Regions from separate parts of the Kitasatospora sp. NPDC098663 genome, predicted to be linked through region 2. Evidence: riboswitches for the same ligand, from Rfam matches in the RefSeq annotation. Region 2 holds a riboswitch; each other region holds the start of a gene.
The links. A riboswitch is a leader RNA that binds a small molecule or an ion and turns the genes downstream of it on or off. The one in region 2 is predicted to bind cobalamin.
Positions count from the first base shown of each region.

Region 1 (4,794 bases), on a different contig from region 2:
CCCAGCTACCTCAACCAGCTGGAGCACGACGCCCGCCCGCTCACCGTGCCCGTGCTGCTGCGCCTCACCGAGGCCTTCGGCGTCGAGGCCGGGTACTTCGCCCCGCCCGGCAGCGCCCGGCTCACCGCCGAACTGCGCGACGCGCTCGGCGAGGAGCTCGCGGCCGGACGGGTCACCGCCGGGGACCTCGACGAGGTGGCCGCCCGCCTGCCCGCCGTGGCGCGGCTGCTGATGGACCTCGGCCGCGGCCGACGGGCGGTGTCCGAGCAGCTCGCCGTCCTCGCGGGGGACCGCGGCCCGGCGCCCGACACCCTCACCCCGCACGAACAGGTCCGCGAGTTCTTCTACCGCCGCCAGAACTACCTCCACGAACTCGACACCGCGGCCGAGGAGTTGGCCGCAACCATCGGCCTGCGGCGCGGCGAGGTCAGGGCGGTGCTGGCCGACCGGCTCGCCTCCGGCCACGGCGTACGGACCGCCGCCGGAGGCGAGCACCTGCACCGGTACGACCCGCGCAGCAGGATCCTGAGCCTGTCGGACCGGCTGCGCCCGGGCCAGCAGGCGTTCCGGATGGCCACCCAACTCGCCTACCTGGAACACGATCGGCTGCTGTCCGAACTCGCGGCCCAGGACAGCCCCGAAGGCTCCACCGCCTGGTCGCTCACCCGGATCGGCCTGGCCAACTACTTCGCCGCCGCCCTCGTGCTGCCGTACGCCGCCTTCCACGCCGAGGCCGAATCGGCGCGCTACGACATCGAGCACCTCGCCGACCACTTCGGCGTCGGCTACGAGACGGTCTGCCACCGGCTCAGCACCCTCCAGCGGCCCCGGCTGCGCGGCGTACCGTTCTCCTTCGTCCGGGTCGACCGGGCCGGCAACGTCTCCAAGCGCCAGTCCGCGACCGACTTCCACTTCTCCCGCACCGGCGGCACCTGCCCGCTGTGGAACGTCTACGAGTCCTTCGCCGCCCCCGGCCGGGTCCACGTCCAGGTCGCCGCCATGCCCGACGGCCGGCGCTACCTCTGGACCGCCCGCGCCGTCACCCGCTCACCCGGCGGCTGGGGCCGCCCCGGCAAGACCTTCGCCATCGGCCTCGGCTGCGAACTCCGCCACGCCGCACGGCTCGTGTACTCGGCGGGACTGGACCTCGGCGACGTGGCGGCCGCCACCCCGATCGGGCTCGGCTGCAAGGTGTGCGAACGCCCGGCGTGCCCCCAGCGCGCCGCGCCCGCCATCGGCCGGCCGCTGGCGCTCGACGAGCACACCAGCACCTTCGTCCCGTACCCGGCACTACCCGACCCCCGGCGCTGAAGGCCGGGGGCGCAACTCCACTGCCGCGACCGTCTGCGGGCAGACCGCCGGGGGTGTCGACGATCGTCGACACCCCCGGGAACCGCCGGAACCGGGCGGGCGGGTCAGCCGGTCTTCTCGACGCGGGTGGCCCAGCGCTGCTCGACGTTGCTGAAGCGCCAGTAGGCGAGTGCGCAGGCCCAGACGACGACGAACATGCCGACGAGGATGTAGCCGACGTTGTCGAGGCTGATGTCGGCGATCCAGCCGGTGACCGGGTCGGTGAGGTCGAGCTTCTCGTGCAGCACGCCGACCAGTTCGATGGTGCCGATGACGAAGGCGACGGCGATGGACAGGCCGGTGATGGTGAGGTTGTAGTAGACCTTGCGGACCGGGTTGGAGAACGCCCAGTGGTAGGCGAAGTTCATGAAGGTGCCGTCGAGGGTGTCGAACAGGCTCATGCCGCAGGCGAAGAGCAACGGCAGGCAGATGATGGCGTACCAGGGCAGGCCGGAGGCGGCGCCGGAGCCGGCCATCACCATCAGGGCGACCTCGGTGGCGGTGTCGAAGCCGAGGCCGAAGAGCACGCCGACCGGGTACATCTGGCCGGGGCGGCGGATGGACTTGGTGAGCTTGCCGAGGATGCGGTTCATGAAGCCGCGCTCGTCGAGGTGCTTCTCCAGCTGCTTCTCGTCGAACTGGCCGGCCCGCATGGCCTTGTAGACCTTGTAGATGCCGGCCAGGGCGATCAGGTTGAGCGCGGCGATGAGGTAGAGGAAGGTGCCGGAGACGCTGGTGCCGATGACGCCGAGCCACTGGTGGGCGGTGGACTTGTCATCGACCAGGGTGCCGGCGATCTGGGCGCCGCCGGCGACCAGGGCGGCCATCGCCATGACGATGCTGGAGTGGCCGAGGGCGAACCAGAAGCCGACCGAGACCGGGCGCTGGCCGTCGGCCATCAGCTTGCGGGTGGTGTTGTCGATGGCGGCGATGTGGTCGGCGTCGAAGGCGTGCCGCATGCCGAGGGTGTAGGCGGTGATGCCGAGGCCGACGCCGAAGGCCTGGTTGCCGATCGTGTAGTGGTTGGGCGCGACGAGCAGGAACAGCATGCCGAAGGCGACCACGTGCATGGCGAGGATGACGCCGAGCAGGCTGGCGGTGCGGACGGTGTCCTGGCGCCGCCAGCGCGGGGGCAGGGGCAGGGCGGATGACGGGGTGTCGTCGGTGAGGGTCATGACGGGCGGCCTCTCCAGCTCCTCGATGGGGGCACCCCCGGTGAGGTCGGGGGAGTCGTGCGCGCCGTGGCCGGTCTCCTGACTGGGGGATGGACAGTTCTGCCCGCGTCCGGGCAGGGCTGAGCGCACCCCGCGGCTCGTCTTCCCGTGCGCCGTACGGCACCGGTGACTGCCCGCAGTGGCTGCGGGCGCGCCGGGGGCACTTCCCGTTCACAGTGGCGAGGGCCGCGCCGGATTGGGCCCCTGAGGAGCTGTCACCGGACTTCCCGAACACCACGGCGGGGAACACCGTAGGGGCTCGGACAGCCAGTCGACAAGGCTGCGCAGTTGCGCATATGTTGCAATAACGCAAAGTGCTGACAAAGCCGTGACGAGGGGGAAGGGCAGCACATGCCCGAGGCAATCGATGCCCGAGCGGTCCAGGCGGCCGCCGCTGCGGTGGCCGACCGTGACCGGCTGCGTTCCGTGGCCGAGCGGTTCGCGCTGCTGGCCGAGCCCGGAAGACTGGCCCTGCTGGCGGCGATGCACGCTGCCGGACCGATCCCGGTCTCCGACCTCGCCGGCGCCTGCGGCATCAGCCCGACCGCCGTCTCCCAGACCCTCCGCATCCTGAGGGCCTCCGGCGTGGTCTCGGCCGAGCGGGACGGGCGGGTGGTCCGGTACCGGCTTCGTGACCCGGGCATCGCCCGGCTCCTCGACGAGACCCTGCCGAGGCGCGCCTGAGCGCGAGCGCCCGCTGAGCGTGCTGTCCCGGTGAGGTCCGGTCGCCTGGTCGGTGGTGCCGAAGGGCCTCCCCGTCTCCCGGCCGGAACCGGGCCGGGGAGGCCGGGGGGCGTCAGCGCTGGGCGGTCAGGGGCGCGTAGGCGTCGGGGCGGCGGGTGGTGTTGAAGGGGAAGAGCTCGAGCCAGTCGTGGCGCTGGTCGAGGTCGAGGTCGGCGACCAGGACGGCGGCCTCGTCGCGCGGTGCCCGGGCGAGCACGCGGCCGTACGGGTCGACGATGAACGAGCTGCCGTAGAAGGTGAGTTCGCCCTCGGTGCCGATGCGGTTGGGGACGACCATGAAGGTGGCGTTGGCGATGGCGTTGCCGGTGATGACCTGCTGCCACAGCGGCTGGGTGTCGAAGCCGGGGTGGCCCGGCTCGGAGCCGATGGCGGTCGGGTAGACGAGCACGTCGGCGCCGGCGAGGGAGTAGGCGCGGGCGAGCTCGGGGAACCACTGGTCCCAGCAGGTTGGCAGGCCGACGGCGGCGTCGCCCACCTCGGCGAGGGGGAAGGCGTCCTCGCCGGCCGGGCCCTGGCGGAACCAGGTGTCCTCGTAGTAGCCCTCGGTCACGGGGATGTGCAGCTTGCGGGTGCGCTGCACCAGGGTGCCGTCGGGGGCGACGAGGATCGCGGTGTTGTAGCCGAGGCCGTCGGGGCCGTCCGGCCCGTCGGCCTTCTCGAAGAGCGAGGCGTGCACGTGGATGCCGTGCTCGCGGGCGGCGGCCGCGGCGAACGCGAAGGTCGGGCCGGTGCGCAGGTCCTCGGGCTCGACGGCCTGCGGGTGGTCGGACTGGCGCAGCACGGCGAAGTACGGGGAGAGCGTGAGCTCCTGGAGCGCGACGAGGGCGGCGCCCTGCTCGGCGGCGAGGCGGATTCCCTCCAGCAGGCCGGCCCGGTGCTGCTCGGGGTCCGCGTGCCAGCGCTGCTGGACGAGGGCGACCCGCAGGGCGGCGCGCCGGGGCGCGCGGGTGCGGGCCGGGGACGCGGGCGGGTTCAGGGCTGTGATCAGGCGCATGGCGGGTCCTCGGGTCATCTCGGGTCATGGTGCCGGAGCAGCGGCCGAAGCCGTGCCGGAACGTTCCGGCACGGGTGACCCTAAGCTGTGCCGGAACGTTCCGGCAAGGGGGTGCGAGGAGCCTCGCAGGCGCCCGGACCACGGGTGGCCGCCGGTACTGCGTCTAGACTTCCGGGCTGTGACCAGCCGATCCGTGACCCTGTTCGACGTGGCCCGGGCGGCCGGGGTGTCCAAGAGCACCGCCTCCGACGCCCTCCTCGGATCCGGCCGGGTGGCCGAGGCGACGCGCGAACGCGTCCAGGCCGCGGCCCGAGAGCTCGGCTACCGGCCGAACTCGGCGGCGCGCAGCCTGCGCCGCTCCAGCACCGGGGCGGTGGGCCTGTACCTGCCGCGCACGGCGACCCGCCTCGACTACTACATGAAGCTGGCGTTCGGCGCCGTCGAGCGGGCCCGCGAGGACGGCCTCGACGTGGTGCTGCTCGCCCCGGGAAA
Region 1 is NZ_JBIWAP010000005.1:157,365-162,158, reverse strand. Features, by position in the region: gene ACIQVZ_RS07455 (short-chain fatty acyl-CoA regulator family protein) at 1-1,311, shown strand, start outside; gene ACIQVZ_RS07450 (HoxN/HupN/NixA family nickel/cobalt transporter) at 1,416-2,525, opposite strand; cobalamin riboswitch at 2,576-2,818, opposite strand; gene ACIQVZ_RS07445 (ArsR/SmtB family transcription factor) at 2,916-3,248, shown strand; gene ACIQVZ_RS07440 (nitrilase-related carbon-nitrogen hydrolase) at 3,361-4,302, opposite strand; gene ACIQVZ_RS07435 (LacI family DNA-binding transcriptional regulator) at 4,481-4,794, shown strand, end outside.
Region 1: it holds a riboswitch for cobalamin, as region 2 does, so the genes downstream of both, ACIQVZ_RS07450 (HoxN/HupN/NixA family nickel/cobalt transporter) here and ACIQVZ_RS09045 (HoxN/HupN/NixA family nickel/cobalt transporter) in region 2, are expected to answer to the same signal.

Region 2 (4,794 bases):
GCCGGTGCGCTGACCCGCGACGATCCGGTGGTGTCGGTGCCGACTGCGATGATGGGCGGGTCCTGATCGAACCACCCCGGGGGAGCTGACGCCCGTGCCGGAAGGCCACATCATCCACCGCCTCGCCGCCGAGAACCGGAAGGCCTTCGGCGGCCGCCCGGTCGAGGTGTCCAGCCCGCAGGGCCGGTTCGCCGACGAGGCCAAGGCCATCGACGGGCAGCTGCTCACCGCGGCCGAAGCCGTCGGCAAGCACCTGTTCCTCGGCTTCGAGGAGGGCGGCTGGGTGCACGTCCACCTCGGCCTCTACGGCGGCTTCGCCTTCGGTACCGGGCCCGCGCCCGAGCCGGTCGGCCTGGTCCGGCTGCGGCTGGCCAACGACGACGGCTACGCCGACCTGCGCGGCCCCAACACCTGCGCGCTGGTCACCGGCGCGGAGAAGGCCGCCGTCGCCGCCCGGCTGGGCCCCGACCCGCTGCGGGCCGACGCCGACCCGCAGGCCGCCTGGCGCCGGATATCGGCCAGCCGGACGACCGTCGCCGCGCTGCTGATGGACCAGAAGGTGCTGGCCGGGGTGGGCAACGTCTACCGGGCCGAGGTGCTGTTCCGCCACGGGATCAACCCGCACCGCGCCGGCCGTGACCTCACCCGGGGCGAGTGGGACGCGATCTGGGCCGACCTGGTCGCCCTGATGCACGAGGGCGTCGGCGCGGGCCGGATCGACACCGTCCGGCCCGAGCACACCCCCGAGGCGATGGGCCGACCGCCGCGCGTCGACGACCACGGCGGCGAGGTGTACGTCTACCGGCGGGCCGCGATGCCCTGTCTGGTCTGCGGCACCGACGTCCGGACGGAACAGCACGCCGCGCGCAACCTCTTCTGGTGCCCCGCCTGCCAGGCGGCCTGACCAGGCCCTGCCCGGCCGGTCAGCCGAAGGCCGCGCCGGGCTCGTGGTGTTCGGCGGCGGCGCACGCGTCGAGGAGGGGGCGCAGGGACTCGTCCACGAGCCGGTAGCGCACGACCCGCCCGTCCTTGTCCCCGGTCACCACGCCCGCGGTGCGGAGCAGCCGCAGGGCCTGGGACACGGCGGGGTCGCGCATGCCGGTGGCCACGGCGAGGTCGGAGACGGCGAGCGGGCCGGCCCGGTGGAGGGCGAGCAGGAGGGCGAGCCGCCCGGGGTCGGCGAGCAGGGAGAACCGCTCGGCCCAGGTGCGGACGTGCGCGGGGTCGCCGATCGCGGCGATGGCCTCGCAGACCCGGTGTCCGTCGATGGTGCGGTGGCCCGCGCGGTCGGCCGGTACGAGATGCATGCGCACATTGTTGCAGCAGGGGGCCTGTGATCCTGGACACCTGCGCAGGTGCGCAGCCTTGCAAGGGTGGGTCCTGGCCCCTACGGTGTTCCCCGCCGTGGTGCTCGGGAAGACCGGTGACGGATCCTCAGGGATCCCAGTCCGGAGCGGCCCTCGCCACTGTGATCGGGCCATCGTGATCGTCGACGATGGAGAGACGTCCGTACCCACGACGCCACTGGGAGCCTCGCGCACCTGGGAAGGCGGGTACGGGACCCCCGTAAGCCAGGAGACCGGCCACGGCATCTCACGAAGTGTTTCCACGAGGTGCTGGAGCGTGACCCGAATGACCCTGCCCGAAACCGCCGCGGCTGCCGAGGCTCCGGCGACACCGTCCGCGCTGCCCACGTTCCGCTGGAAGCGCGAGGACACCGTTCGCACGGCCGGGCTGATGGGGGTGATCCTGGCCATGCACGTGGTGGCCTTCGGGACGCTCGTCTTCCTGGTCGCGCCCCACAACTACGCGGTCGGCACCCAGGTCTTCGGGGTGGGCCTGGGGATCACCGCGTACACCCTCGGCATGCGGCACGCCTTCGACGCCGACCACATCGCGGTGATCGACAACACCACCCGCAAGCTGATGGCGGACGGCAAGCGGCCGGTCTCGGTCGGCTTCTGGTTCGCCCTCGGGCACTCCTCGATGGTGGTGCTGATGGCCGCCCTGGTGGCGGGCGGCGCGCAGCTGGCCAGCACGCTGATGGACGACGACTCGACCACCCACAAGTGGCTCGGGATGGTCGGCACGACGGCCTCCGGCGCGTTCCTCTACCTGATCGGCGCGCTCAACCTGGCCGCGCTGCTCGGCATACTCAAGGTGTTCCGGGCGATGCGGGCCGGGTCGTACGACGAGGCGCAGCTGGAGGAGCACCTCAACTCGCGCGGCTTCATGGCCCGGGTGCTGAACCGGGCGACCCGGTCGATCACCCGGCCCGGGCAGATGTTCCCGGTGGGCATGGTGCTGGGGCTGGGCTTCGACACCGCGACCGAGGTCACCCTGATGGTGATGGCCGGGTCGGGGGCGGCGGCCGGGCTGCCCTGGTACGCGATCGTCTGCCTGCCGCTGCTGTTCGCGGCCGGGATGAGCCTGTTCGACACCCTGGACGGGACGTTCATGAACTTCGCGTACCAGTGGGCCTTCGCCAACCCGGTCCGGAAGGTCTACTACAACCTGACGATCACCGGGCTGTCGATCGCGGTGGCCTTCGTCATCGGCACCATCGAACTGGTCGGCGTGCTGCACGAGAAGCTCGATCTGACCGACCCGGTCACCGGCTGGATCGCGGGCATCTCGCTGGACAACGTCGGCTACGCGATCGCCGGGCTGTTCGTGGTGGTCTGGGCCGCGGCGATCGCCTACTGGAAGCTGGCCCGGGTGGAGAAGCGCTGGGCGGCCGCCGAGTAGCGACGGCTGCGACCGGCGACGGCAGCGGGCGGCGACGGCGCCTCCCCCGGGATCCCGGGGGAGGCGCCGTTCCGTCGCCGCGGGTCGGTGCCGGTCGTCGGGCGGGCGGGGTTCAGCGCTCTTCGCGGAAGTCGACGTGCCGGCGCGCGACCGGGTCGTACTTGCGCAGGACCATCCGGTCCGGGTCGTTGCGGCGGTTCTTGCGGGTCACGTACGTGTAGCCGGTGCCGACGGTGGAGCGGAGCTTGATGACGGGGCGCAGTTCGTTACGGGCCATGGGTGTCCTCCCGGGTTGGCGGGGTGTTCGGGGTCGGGGCGAAACCGTACACCGAAATGGAAGTCATTTTCATCTGGTGTAACGTGAGCTCCGTCCTGCCCATTCCCGGACGCCAGGGAGCACCCATGTCCGCCCACTGCCAACTCACCGGCCGTCGGCCCGGATTCGGCAACGCGATCTCGCACTCGCACCGCCGCACCCGCCGCCGCTTCGACCCCAACATCCAGCACAAGCGCTACTGGCTGCCCGGTGAGGGCCGGTACGTCCGGCTCACCCTCAGCGCCAAGGGCATCCGCACCATCGACACGATCGGCATCGAGGCCGCCGTCGCCCGCATCCGCGCCCGAGGGGGGAAGGCCTGATGGCCAAGCAGAGCAAGATCGCCAAGAACGAGCAGCGCCGTGCCGTCGTGGCCCGGTACGCCGAGCGCCGCGCCGAGCTCAAGCGGATCATCGCCAGTCCCGGCACGGCCCCCGCCGAACGCGCCGCCGCCCAGGCCGAACTCGCCCGCCAGCCCCGCGACGCCAGCGCCACCCGGATCCGCAACCGCGACGCCGTCGACGGCCGCCCCCGCGGCTACCTGCGCGCCTTCGGCCTCTCCCGGGTCAACCTCCGCGTCCACGCCCACGCCGGCCACCTGCCCGGCGTCCGCAAGGCCAGCTGGTGAGCGGCGTGGACGGGATCAAACTGCCCGTGGTGGTCGTGGCCGGACTGCACGCCGACGAACGCCGCGCCGCCGTCCGGGAGTTGGCGGTGGCCGGGGTGGACGCGGTGGTCCTCCACCACGACCTGCGGGAGGCCTCGCAGGGCATCGTCCACCGTGAACTGCGCGACACCGGAGGCGGGTTCGACGCCGCCGACGTCCCGCTGGTGAACGACTGCCCCTGCTGCGCCCTGCGCGAGGACCTGCTGCCGCGACTGCTGCGGATCGCCGACGAGGGCCGGTACGGGCTCGCGATCGTCGAACTGTGGGGCGGCAGCGACCCGCACCCGGCCGTCGAGGTGATCGCCGGGGGAGAGGCGGACGGCCGCCACCTGGAGGACGCCGTCGAACTCGCGGGCGTGGTCACGGCCGTCGACCCGGACCGGCTGGTCGGCGAGCTCTCCGTCTCCGACGACCTGGTGGAGCACGGCGAGCACACCGCCCGCCAGGACCAGCGGACCCGCGCGGAGGCGCTCGCCCACCAGGTCGAGTACGCCACCACCCTCGCCGTCCCGCGCGCGACGGCGCACACGCCCGGGCTCGCGCTGCTCCGCCAGCTCCACCCCACCGCCCGGGTCGTCCGGCTCGGCACCGGCGCGCTCACCCGGGCCGCCCTCGGCGGCTTCGACGTCGCCGCCGCCCGCGACCGGGTCAACCCGGCGATCGCGCTGCTCCCGCAGGAGAGCGACGAGGCCGGCGTCACCACGCTGGTCTGGGAGCGCCGCCGCCCGCTGCACCCCGAGCGGCTGCACCGGGCGCTGGAGCTGCTCGTCCCCGCCGCCCAGCGCAGCCGCGGCCGCTTCTGGCTGGCCAACCGGCCCGACCTGATGCTCGCCTGGGACGCCGCCGGGGCCAATCTCGCCGTCGAGGAGTGCGGGCCCTGGCTCACCTCCCTGCCCGACGCCGCCTGGGAGCTCTACCCGCCCGCCCGCCGGGCCGCCGCCGCCCTCGACTGGCACCCGCTGCACGGCGACCGGGTGCAGCAGCTCAGCTTCACCGCGGAGGGGCTGGACGTCGACGGCGTCACCGGGCTGCTCGACTCCTGTCTGCTCACCGACGCCGAACT
Region 2 is NZ_JBIWAP010000006.1:213,073-217,866, forward strand. Features, by position in the region: gene ACIQVZ_RS09030 (AAA family ATPase) at 1-13, shown strand, start outside; gene ACIQVZ_RS09035 (DNA-formamidopyrimidine glycosylase family protein) at 95-904, shown strand; gene ACIQVZ_RS09040 (ArsR/SmtB family transcription factor) at 924-1,307, opposite strand; cobalamin riboswitch at 1,389-1,603, shown strand; gene ACIQVZ_RS09045 (HoxN/HupN/NixA family nickel/cobalt transporter) at 1,633-2,748, shown strand; gene rpmG (50S ribosomal protein L33) at 2,861-3,025, opposite strand; gene rpmB (50S ribosomal protein L28) at 3,151-3,387, shown strand; gene rpsN (30S ribosomal protein S14) at 3,387-3,692, shown strand; gene ACIQVZ_RS09065 (CobW family GTP-binding protein) at 3,698-4,794, shown strand, end outside.

Region 3 (4,794 bases), on a different contig from region 2:
ACCGCCTCGGCGAGCAGCGCCTCCTTTCCGATCGAGCCGCCGCCTGCGTACTCGGTGCCGATGCCGGTCCAGTCGTTGACGGTGCGCTCGCCGGCGTCCTTGCCCGGCTGGTCCAGGAAGTCGACGATCCTGCGCAGCGCGGCGTCGTCGGTGCCGGTGGCCGCGAGGGCGTAGGCGCCGTCGATGGTGAGGCCGAAGTCGGCGAAGGCCGGGAAGCCCTCGTAGTAGCGGCCGTTGATCAGGCGGGACGGGTCGGTGAGGTAGGCGCTGCCCTTGGCGGCGTCGGGGGTTCGCCCGGCAGGCGGCGTGGTCGCGGGCGAGGTCGGCGGGGTGGTGGCGGGTGTCGTCGGCGGGGCGGTGGCGTCCGGGTTGTGCCGGACGCTGGTGAGGTCGGTGCCGGTCAGGGCCAGGATCGCCTGCTCGGTGGCCGCCGGGTCCGGGTCGGTGGTCGACGCGTCGGGGCCGAAGCCGCCGTCCGTTCCCTGCCGGGCGGCGAGCCAGGCCGTGGCGGCGGCCCGGCGGGTGTCCTGTCCGGTGGCCCTGAACGCCTGGGCCGCGCTCGCGGTGCTGATGGTGTCACCGGGGGCGCCGAGGTACGGGAGGAGGGAACCGTCGGCCTGCTGTCCGGCCGCGAGCTGGTCCGACGCCTTCTTCGCGGCCGTCTCGTACCCGGGGGCCGTGCGCAGGGCGAGGACCGCGAGGCCGGTGGTGAGCGGGTCGGACTCGCAGTGGTCGCCGGCGACGATCATCGATCCGGCCACCCCGCCGTCGGCGCACTGGAGCACCGTGAAGCGGGCGAGCGCCGGGGCGGGTGGCGTGACGCCGGCGCGCTGGAGGGCGATGACACCGAGGGACTGGACCCAGGGCGAGGCCGCGCCGAGGAAGTCCCCGGCGGCGGTGCACTTGCCGTTCTCCCCCGCCGCCGTGCAGACGTGACCGGTGAGCGCGGCGATCAGGTCCCGGCCGCCGAAGGCCCGGGGATCGCCACCGGTGCTCTCGGCGACGAGGGCCAGCAGTGCGGCGGCCTTCGCATCGGGCCGGCCGGCCGGTCCGTCGGGATACAGGAAGGCGTCGGCGTGGGCGGAGAGGAAGGCGGTCGTCCGGCGCAGCGCCGGGTCCTGCGTGCCGGCGGCGGCGAGGGCGATGGCGGTGAGGGCGGTCCGGGGGTGGTCCGGCCCCTCGACGGCCCAGTTCTCCATGTGGTCGCCGCCGACGAGTTGGCGGGCCAGCCAGGCTGCGGCGGCCGCCGGGTCTCCGGTGGCGGACGGCCCGGTCGAAGTCGAGGTCGGAGTCGGGCTCGGGGTCGGGGTCGGGCTCGGGGTCGCCGAGGGTGACAGCGGGGCGGACGGCGAAGCCGACGAGCCGCCGCTCTTCGCCCGGACGGAGTCCGGCGCGAAGCCCGGCGCCCCGCTGGTGCCGCCGATGTCGGTGCCGCCGTACACCCAGGCCTCGACCTCGCCGGGCTCGGGCTTCTGCGTCCCGGCGCCGAACCGGCTGTAGGACCACGCCTGTTGGCCGGGTTCGGCGATCCAGTACGACCAGTACGCGGTGGCCTGCGGGGTGTTGACGCAGGGTTCTTCGGCCGGCGTCGGGTACTGGGTGCCGTTGTTGAAGGTCCCGGTTCCGAGTCGGCAGATGAAGGCGGGTCCGTCGTGCTCGGTTCCGGCGGTGGTGAAGCCGGCGGCGTGCAGCAGGTTCATCCCGGTCGTGGGGTGGGCGTCGCAGCCCCGGACGACGCCGCCGCCCCAGTGGGTGAAGTCGACGGCGACGATCGCGCCCGTCGTCGCCGTGCACTGCTCGATCGGGTCGGCGGCCGCGGTACCGGGGCGCCCGAACAGGACGCTTCCGCAGGCGGCGGCCGCGACAGCACCGGCGACCACCAAGGAGGCGAGGTCCCGGTTCCTGTGACGTGTGCGACTGCTGCTGACCCTCACGACGACTCCCTGGTCGGTCGACGCAGGACGCAACGGCGCAGCCCACGGTCTCCTGGGCAGGGACCGTCCGGACCGCGTCGTAGTCCGCGACGACGCAAGTGCTCTGTGAACAGGCCCCCGGTCCAGGCATTCCGGCTCACCCACCACAGGTGGGTCCACGGTTGCGGGTCAGCGCCGGAGTTCGACCGGCTTCCCCTGAATGCCGAGGGCAAAAAATCGGTTCATCAGACCACGCCGGTCGAACGGGAGTCAACGGGTCGTCATGTCGATCACACCACCTCGTGCGCCGGTGCGCCGTGCGGTAGCGTCCGCGGTGGCCGAGCGGGGGAACCCGGTGCGAATCCGGGGCTGACGCGCAGCGGTGTGGGGCGGCGATCACGCCGCCCTGAGCCCGAATGCCCGACCGGCCACGCACCATGGCGAAAGCCGGCCCACGCGATCCGGGCGGCGACCGCTCCGGCAGTCGCGCGCCCTCGAACGGGCGCCGGAACTCCGGGGCAGGGTCGGCGCCCGCCACCCCAAGGAGCCTGTCCCATGTCCCTCCTCGCCCCCGCGCGGACCACACCTTCCCGCGCCGCCTCCGCCGTCACCGTCGCCCTGACGGCCGGCGCGCTCCTGCTCTCCGCCGTCCCCGCCCACGCGACGGCCAGCCCGACCCAGATAGCCACCTCGAAGAGCACCGGCGTCACCTACCTGAAGTCGCTCCAGGCCGCCGACGGCAGCTACGTCACCGGCGGCGGGCTCTCCAACGAGTGGGCGTTCAGCGCACTCGCGGCCGCCGGCACGGCCGCCGCGGACGTCACCCCCGGCGGCGACCCCACCAAGAACGCCCGCCTGGTCTACCGCGGCCAGCTCGCCGCCCCCGGCTGGCCGAGCGCCTCGCCGGTCGTCACGGACTACGAGCGCGGCATCCTCAACGCCTACGCCGCCGGCATCGACCCCTCCCGGGTCGGCCCGGGCCGCAACCTCGTCGCCGACCTCGCCGCCTACTGGCAGACCGCCGAACCCGGCTACTACGGCCCGTCCGCCAACTTCAACGGCACCGTCTTCGGCCTCCTCGCCCTCGCGGGCGCCAGAACCCAGGCCGGCAGCCCTCGCGTCCCGCAGCCGCTGCTCGACGCCTCCGTCACCGCGGTGCGCGCCAACCAGCACAACGACGGCGGCTGGAACTTCAGCAAGGCCGCGGGCGACCCGAACGCCCTCGCCCAGGGCAGCGACATCGACATGACCGGCGCCGCCATGGCCTCGCTCTGCACCGGGGGCGTCGCCGCCACCGACCCGGCGATCGTCGCCGCCAAGAACTTCCTCAAGGGCAAGCTCACCGCCTCCGGCGCCTTCAACGCCATGTTCGGCGTCAACACCGACTCCAACGGCTGGGCCGTCTCCGGCCTCAACGCCTGCGGCATCAACCCCCAGGGCACCGACTTCACCAGCGGCACCGGCAAGAGCCCCGTCGACTTCCTGATCGCCCAGCAGTTCAAGCCCGGCGGCGGCTTCAAGTACCTGCCCACCGACACCAACCCCTCCCCCTACGCCTCCGTCGACGGCCTGCGCGCCGTCGCCGGCGCCGGCTTCACCGCCACCCCGCCGACCCCGACCACCGCCGGCGAGCCCGCCTGGGCCGCCACCACCGGCTTCACCGCCGGCACCGCCGCCAGGCTCGCCCTGGTCGTCGACGACGGCACCGGCGCGCTCAAGGTCTGCGCCGTCACCCTCACCCCGACCGGCACCACCGCAACCCTCGGCGACGTCCTCGACGCGGCAGGCAGCGCCACCCCGGGCGGCTGCGTCACCTCCGTCACGCCGTCCACCGGCGGCGGCACCGTCACCGCGCTCAACGGCACGGCCAACAGCGGCTCGTCCACCTGGCAGGTCGGCTTGGACGGCGGCGCCGCGACCGGCGCCACCCGGGCCACCACCGTCCACCTCGGCGACACCGTCTCGCTGCGCTACGGCAGCTGATCGCACTGCGCCGGAGGGGAGCCGACCACGGATCGCCTCCCCTCCGGCGGGGCAGAACCACGATGGCCCGACGGATCCGCCGCCGGACCGACAGGACAGGGGGAACGGATGCCGACGGGTGTTTCCAGATGGGTGGCGGGCGGCTATGTGGCCTTGGTCGGCGGGCTGGCCGTCCTGGGCGGGCTGACGGAGAACGGGCGTTACTACCTCGCGTCGATCGTCCTCACCCTTCCCGTCGGCCTTGCTGCGCTGGCCGCCGTCTACCTCGCACGAGGGGTGCTGACCGGCATCGGCGGGCTGTTCACCGACACCACACTGCCTAACGGCGAGGAACCCGGCTGGCTGACCACGGGCGGCATCGTGGCCAACGCGCTGCTGTTCACCGCGGCGGCCGTCGCCACCGTACTGCTGGTCGAGCGCTTCGTCCGCCGCCGGAGGGCTTCTCACGGCAGCTGAGCCACGGGTACGCGGTGCCCCGGCCCCCCCTTCCGGAGGGGCCGGGGCACCGGGGTGTCCCCGGGGGTCAGGGCGCGGTGACGCCCGGCTGGGCGCCGGCGCCGAAGGACCAGCCCTCGACGTCGCCGGGTGCCGGGTTGTAGCTGCCCGCGCCCAGGTTGCTGTAGGACCAGGGGCCGCCGTGCTGGGCGTGCCAGTACGACCAGTAGGCGCTGCCGGTGGGGTTGGTGCAGGTCGTCGGCAGGGCGTTGATGGTGCAGACGAAGCCCGGGTAGCGCGGGTGGAAGGTGTACGCGAACCCGGCGCCGGTCAGCGCGGCCAGGCCGCTGGCGGGGTCGCCGGGTGCGCAGCCGGTCTGGATGCCGCCGCCGACGGCGGTGAAGTCGACCACGACGGTGACGCCGGTGGTGCCGTCACAGGCGGCGGCCCGCGCCTGCGGGGC
Region 3 is NZ_JBIWAP010000005.1:182,602-187,395, forward strand. Features, by position in the region: gene ACIQVZ_RS07530 (prenyltransferase/squalene oxidase repeat-containing protein) at 1-1,934, opposite strand, end outside; cobalamin riboswitch at 2,038-2,181, opposite strand; cobalamin riboswitch at 2,259-2,335, shown strand; gene ACIQVZ_RS07535 (hypothetical protein) at 2,469-3,896, shown strand; gene ACIQVZ_RS07540 (hypothetical protein) at 4,005-4,352, shown strand; gene ACIQVZ_RS07545 (flagellar hook-length control protein FliK) at 4,420-4,794, opposite strand, start outside.
Region 3: it holds a riboswitch for cobalamin, as region 2 does, so the genes downstream of both, ACIQVZ_RS07530 (prenyltransferase/squalene oxidase repeat-containing protein) here and ACIQVZ_RS09045 (HoxN/HupN/NixA family nickel/cobalt transporter) in region 2, are expected to answer to the same signal.

Region 4 (4,794 bases), on a different contig from region 2:
CCGCGCAGGCGTTCAGCAGCTCGAAGGCGCTCTGCTCGATGTGCCCGGCCGCGGTCTGCGCGACCGTGCAGATCTCCTCCAGCTTCGCCCGCACCGCCCAGTGGCCCAGCGGCGACAGCTCGGCGGCCTCGTCCCTGCGGACCACGGCCCCGACGGCCGCCAGGCCGTCCAGCATCCAGTCCAGGACCGCGGCCACGTCCGCCGGCGACGGCGGGGTGTCGATCTGCGGCTCCCGGCACGTGCCACGGACCGCCGAGACCGCCGAGGCGGCGTGCGGCACGGGCGACAGGCCCGAACCGTCCGCGCCACCCACCCGGCGCTCGTCCAGCCCCCGGCGCAGCAGCTCCAGCAGTTCGCCGTCCGACACCGGACCGGCCACCAGGTGCAGGAACGACAGCAGCTGCGGCGCCTGGTCCACCGCCTGGCCGGCCAGCACCGCGAACACGCCCCGCAGGGCGGCGGGCGGCACCGGGGCGAGCAGCGTCCAGGCGTCGAACAGTGCCGACCAGCCGCGGACCACCGCCTCGTCGTCGTGCTCCCAGGCGTGCAGGCGCCAACCCGGGACCGCACCGCCGTCCCTGGCCTCCACCAGGCCGACCAGCAGTGCCTGCCCCCACGCCTTGGCGGCGGCGCCGACCGTCATGGCCAGCGCCCGACCCGCCGCACGGGCGTCGTCGGGCAGCAGCTCGCCCCGCTTGTCGACCTCTTCCAGGTCCCCCGCCCAGCGGGCGATCCGGACGGCGTCCACCAGCATCCGGCGGGCCAGCGGCGCCAGCTCGGCCGGCGCGGGGAAGCCCTCCGGTACGGGAACCCTCCCCCGACCGGGCGCCGCAGCGGGCCCTCGTCGGCGGGGTACCCCGGCCCCGCCCGGCTTGCCGGCGGCGGGCCGGTGGGCCGTACCGGGGAGACGGGTCACCGTCGCACCAGTACCGATCGTCGGAGGGAGCGGGGCATCACGGTCGCGCGGATTCCGAGACGTCACGTCGAGCAGTCTTCCCCTTGTACCGGCCTTCTGTCACATCCGGTTGGCTGTACGGACGGGCGGCCGTCGACGGCACCTCCCCAAGATCGGGCAACAATCGGGCAACAGAGGCAAACCGCCTGGCCGGAAACAGGTGGCGGGGTCATGCCATCCCGGCGCAACCCTTGCGGCGGCGGTCGCGCTACCCGCCCGACCGGTCACGCTCCGTGGCTGACGGGTGAGGTTCGGGTTTCGTACAGAGGCCCTGTCGGTGTGACTTCTCGTGCGGGGGGGCTGGGTTCAGAGAAGGGGGGTGAGCCAGCGGCGGAGGAGTTCGGTGTAGTGGGTGGGGGCGGAGTTCCAGAGGGTGGCGTGGTCGGCGCCCGGGAAGGGTCGGAGGCTGACCACGCCGGGGCGGGCGGCGGCGAGGCGCTCGGCGGCGCGGAAGGGGGCGACCTGATCGTCGGGGCTGTGCAGCAGGAGGGTGGGGACGCGCAGGTCGGCGCCCTCGGCGATGCGGCTGAAGTCGGCGAGGTCGACGCCGGTGCGGCCCTCGGCGGCGAGGGCGCCGAGCTCGGCGGCGGCGCCGGTGTAGCCGACCCGGGCGGCGCCGCGGCGGGCGGTGGCGGGCAGGTCGAGGACCGGCGAGTCCAGGACGAGGCCGCTGACGGCATGGGCCCAGGCGGAGCGGGCGGCCGTCTGGAGGGCCATGGTGGCACCGAGGGACCAGCCGTACAGGATGACCCGGCCGGCGCCGCTGTCGAGGGCGAGCCGGACCGCCGACTCGACGTCGCGCCACTCGGTCTCGCCGAAGTGGCCGAGCCCGTCCGGCGAGGCCGGGGCGCCCTGGTCGCCCCGGTAGGTGACGGCGAGGGCCGGCAGGGCGAGGCGGTCGAGGACGGGGAGGACCGGGAGGGTCTGCTGCCGGTCGGCGCCGGGGCCGTGGACGAGGATCACCCAGGTGCCGCGTTTGCCGTCGAGGCGCCAGGCGGGGAGGGCGCCGAGTTCGCCGTCGGCGGCGGTGTCGGTGAAGGGGAGGCCGAGCGCCTCGGTGGGGTCGCCGAGGTGGACGCGGGGGGTGAAGTGGACCTCGGTGCCGGGGGTGAGGGTGCCCCGGTCCGCGCGGACGAGGCGGCGGGTGACGCCGTTCTCGTCGCTGTGCAGGACCTCCTCGACGACGGCGTGGCCGTGGTCGTCCCATTCCACGGCCCAGCGGCCGGGGCGCAGGCTCTCGGGGCGGCGGTTGAAGGTGATCCGGCCCGCGGCGAGGCTCCGCACCAGGACGGGGCCGGACTCCCGGGCGGCGCTCGCCGGGTGGACCAGCCGCTCGGAGGCCCGACGGCCGATCACCAGGACGGCGGCCCCGGCGCCGACGACGGCGGCCGCCACGACGGCCGCGGTTCCCCAACGCATATCGCTCCCCGCTCTGCTGGTCTTGGACCGGACGGTGTCCGGGCGGTGTGCGGACGGTGTTCGGGCACCAGTTCACCGGGGGGCCGCGCGGGCGGCCACCGGGCTGGGCCGTCCGGGGCACGGCGGGGGCTCGGGCGGGGCGGGCGTCAGGCACGGCGGGGCGTCGGGCGGGGCGGGCGTCAGGCACGGCGGGGCGTCGGGCGGGGCGGGCGTCAGGCACGGCGGGGCGTCGGGCGGGGCGGGCGGATCGGAGGTGGCGACGGGGCTCCGAGGTGTGACCAACCCCTCCGTGACCTCGGTTGACTCCCGGTTCGGCCGCGTGATGGGATCCTGGGGCCAAACGGAGGCATGCAGAGGAAGCCGGTGCGAGTCCGGCGCGGTCCCGCCACTGTCACCGGGGAGCACGCTCGGAACATCGCCACGGCGGGCCGTCAGAAGCCGCTGGAAGGCCCGGGGGTGCGTCCGACCCGGAAGCCAGGAGACTCTCGCCCCCGGTACGTCGATCCAGGGCGCGGACCCTGAGTGAGGACACGCACGCGATGCAGGCTGCCCCGCCCTGCCGGACCCCACGCGGCCTTCCGCCGAACCCGCCGTGCGCCCGCTGACCCGCGCCGCCGCGTTCGCGCTCGGCGCCGCCGCGGGCTTCGCCGCCGACGCCCGCTTCGCCGACCCCCGGCGCGGCCACCCGGTGGCCGTCTTCGGCAGTGCGGCGACCCGGCTGGAGCGGCGGGTGTGGCAGGACGACCGGGTGGCCGGCGCCGGGTACACGGCGCTGTGCGTGGGCGCGGTCGCGGCCGGCGCGGCGGCCCTGGACCGTACGGTGGGCCGGCGTCCGCTGGGCCGGGCCGCGCTGGCGGCCGCCGCGACCTGGACGGTGCTGGGCGGCACCTCGCTGACCCGCGAGGCGCGCACCATCGGCCGGTCACTGGCCACCGGCGACCTGACGGCCGCGCGGGAGCGGCTGCCGCACCTGTGCGGGCGGGACCCGAGCGCGCTGGACGGGCCTCAGATCGCCCGCGCGGTAGTCGAGTCGGTGGCCGAGAACACGGCGGACGCCGTGGTGAACGCGCTGGTCTGGGGCGCGCTGGCGGGCACCCCGGGGCTGCTGGCGTTCCGCGCGGTGAACACGCTGGACGCGATGGTCGGCCACCGCTCGCCGCGGTACGCCCGGTTCGGCTGGGCCTCGGCCCGGCTGGACGACGTGGCGGGCTGGCCGGGCGCCCGGCTGACGGCGCTGCTCACGGTGGCCGCCGCGCCGCAGCCGAAAACGGCCTGGCGGGTCTGGCGGCGGGACGGCTCGGCGCACCCGAGCCCGAACGCGGGCCAGGCGGAGGCGGCCTTCGCGGGCGCGGTGGGCGTCCGACTGGGCGGGACCCTCCAGTACGGGGAGCGGGTGGAGCACCGGCCGGTGCTGGGCGCGGAGTTGCGGCCGGTGACGGTCGACGACATCGAGCGGGCCTGCGTGCTCTCCCGGCGGGTGGGCGCGCTGGCCCTGGGTACGACGGTCGCGGGGCACGTCGCGCTGCGCTCGCTGACGACACGGTGGAGGGGAAGGGCATGAGCAACGCATTGCTGGTCGCCGGGACGACCTCGGACGCGGGCAAGAGCGTGGTGACCGCGGGCATCTGCCGCTGGCTGGCCCGGCAGGGGGTGCGGGTCGCTCCGTTCAAGGCGCAGAACATGTCGCTGAACTCCTTCGTCACCGCCGACGGCGCCGAGATCGGCCGGGCACAGGCGATGCAGGCGCAGGCGGCCCGGGTGGAACCGGAGGCGGCGATGAACCCGGTGCTGCTGAAGCCGGGCGCGGACGGCCGCAGCCAGGTGGTGCTGCTGGGCCGGCCGGTCGCCGAGGTGGGCGCGCTGGACTACCGCGAGCGCAAGCCCGTCCTGCTGGAACGGTCGCTGGAGTGCCTGGCGGATCTGCGCCGCCGCTACGAGGTGGTGGTCTGCGAGGGCGCCGGCTCGCCCGCCGAGATCAACCTGCGGGACCGGGACATCGCCAACATGGGCCTGGCGACGGCCGCCGGGCTGCCGGTGGTAGTGGTCGGGGACATCGACCGCGGCGGCGTCTTCGCGGCGATGTACGGGACGCTGGCACTGCTGTCGGCGGAGGACCAGCGGCATGTGGCGGGCTGGTTCGTCAACAAGTTCCGCGGCGACGCGCGGCTGCTGGCGCCCGGCCTGGAGATGCTGCACGGGCTGACCGGCCGTCCGGTGCTGGGCACCCTGCCGATGCTGCCGGGCCTGTGGCTGGACGCCGAGGACTCGCTGGACCTGTCCACGGTGGTGGACCGGGTGGACGGCCGCGGCCCGCTCGGGGCGGACGTGCTGCGGGTCGCCGTGGTGCGCTTCCCCCGGCTGTCGAACTTCACCGACCTGGACGCGCTGGCCCAGGAGCCCGGCGTGCTGGTGCGCTGGGT
Region 4 is NZ_JBIWAP010000004.1:72,590-77,383, forward strand. Features, by position in the region: gene ACIQVZ_RS05620 (hypothetical protein) at 1-916, opposite strand, end outside; gene ACIQVZ_RS05625 (alpha/beta hydrolase family protein) at 1,262-2,374, opposite strand; cobalamin riboswitch at 2,727-2,859, shown strand; gene ACIQVZ_RS05630 (cobalamin biosynthesis protein) at 2,967-3,935, shown strand; gene ACIQVZ_RS05635 (cobyric acid synthase) at 3,932-4,794, shown strand, end outside.
Region 4: it holds a riboswitch for cobalamin, as region 2 does, so the genes downstream of both, ACIQVZ_RS05630 (cobalamin biosynthesis protein) here and ACIQVZ_RS09045 (HoxN/HupN/NixA family nickel/cobalt transporter) in region 2, are expected to answer to the same signal.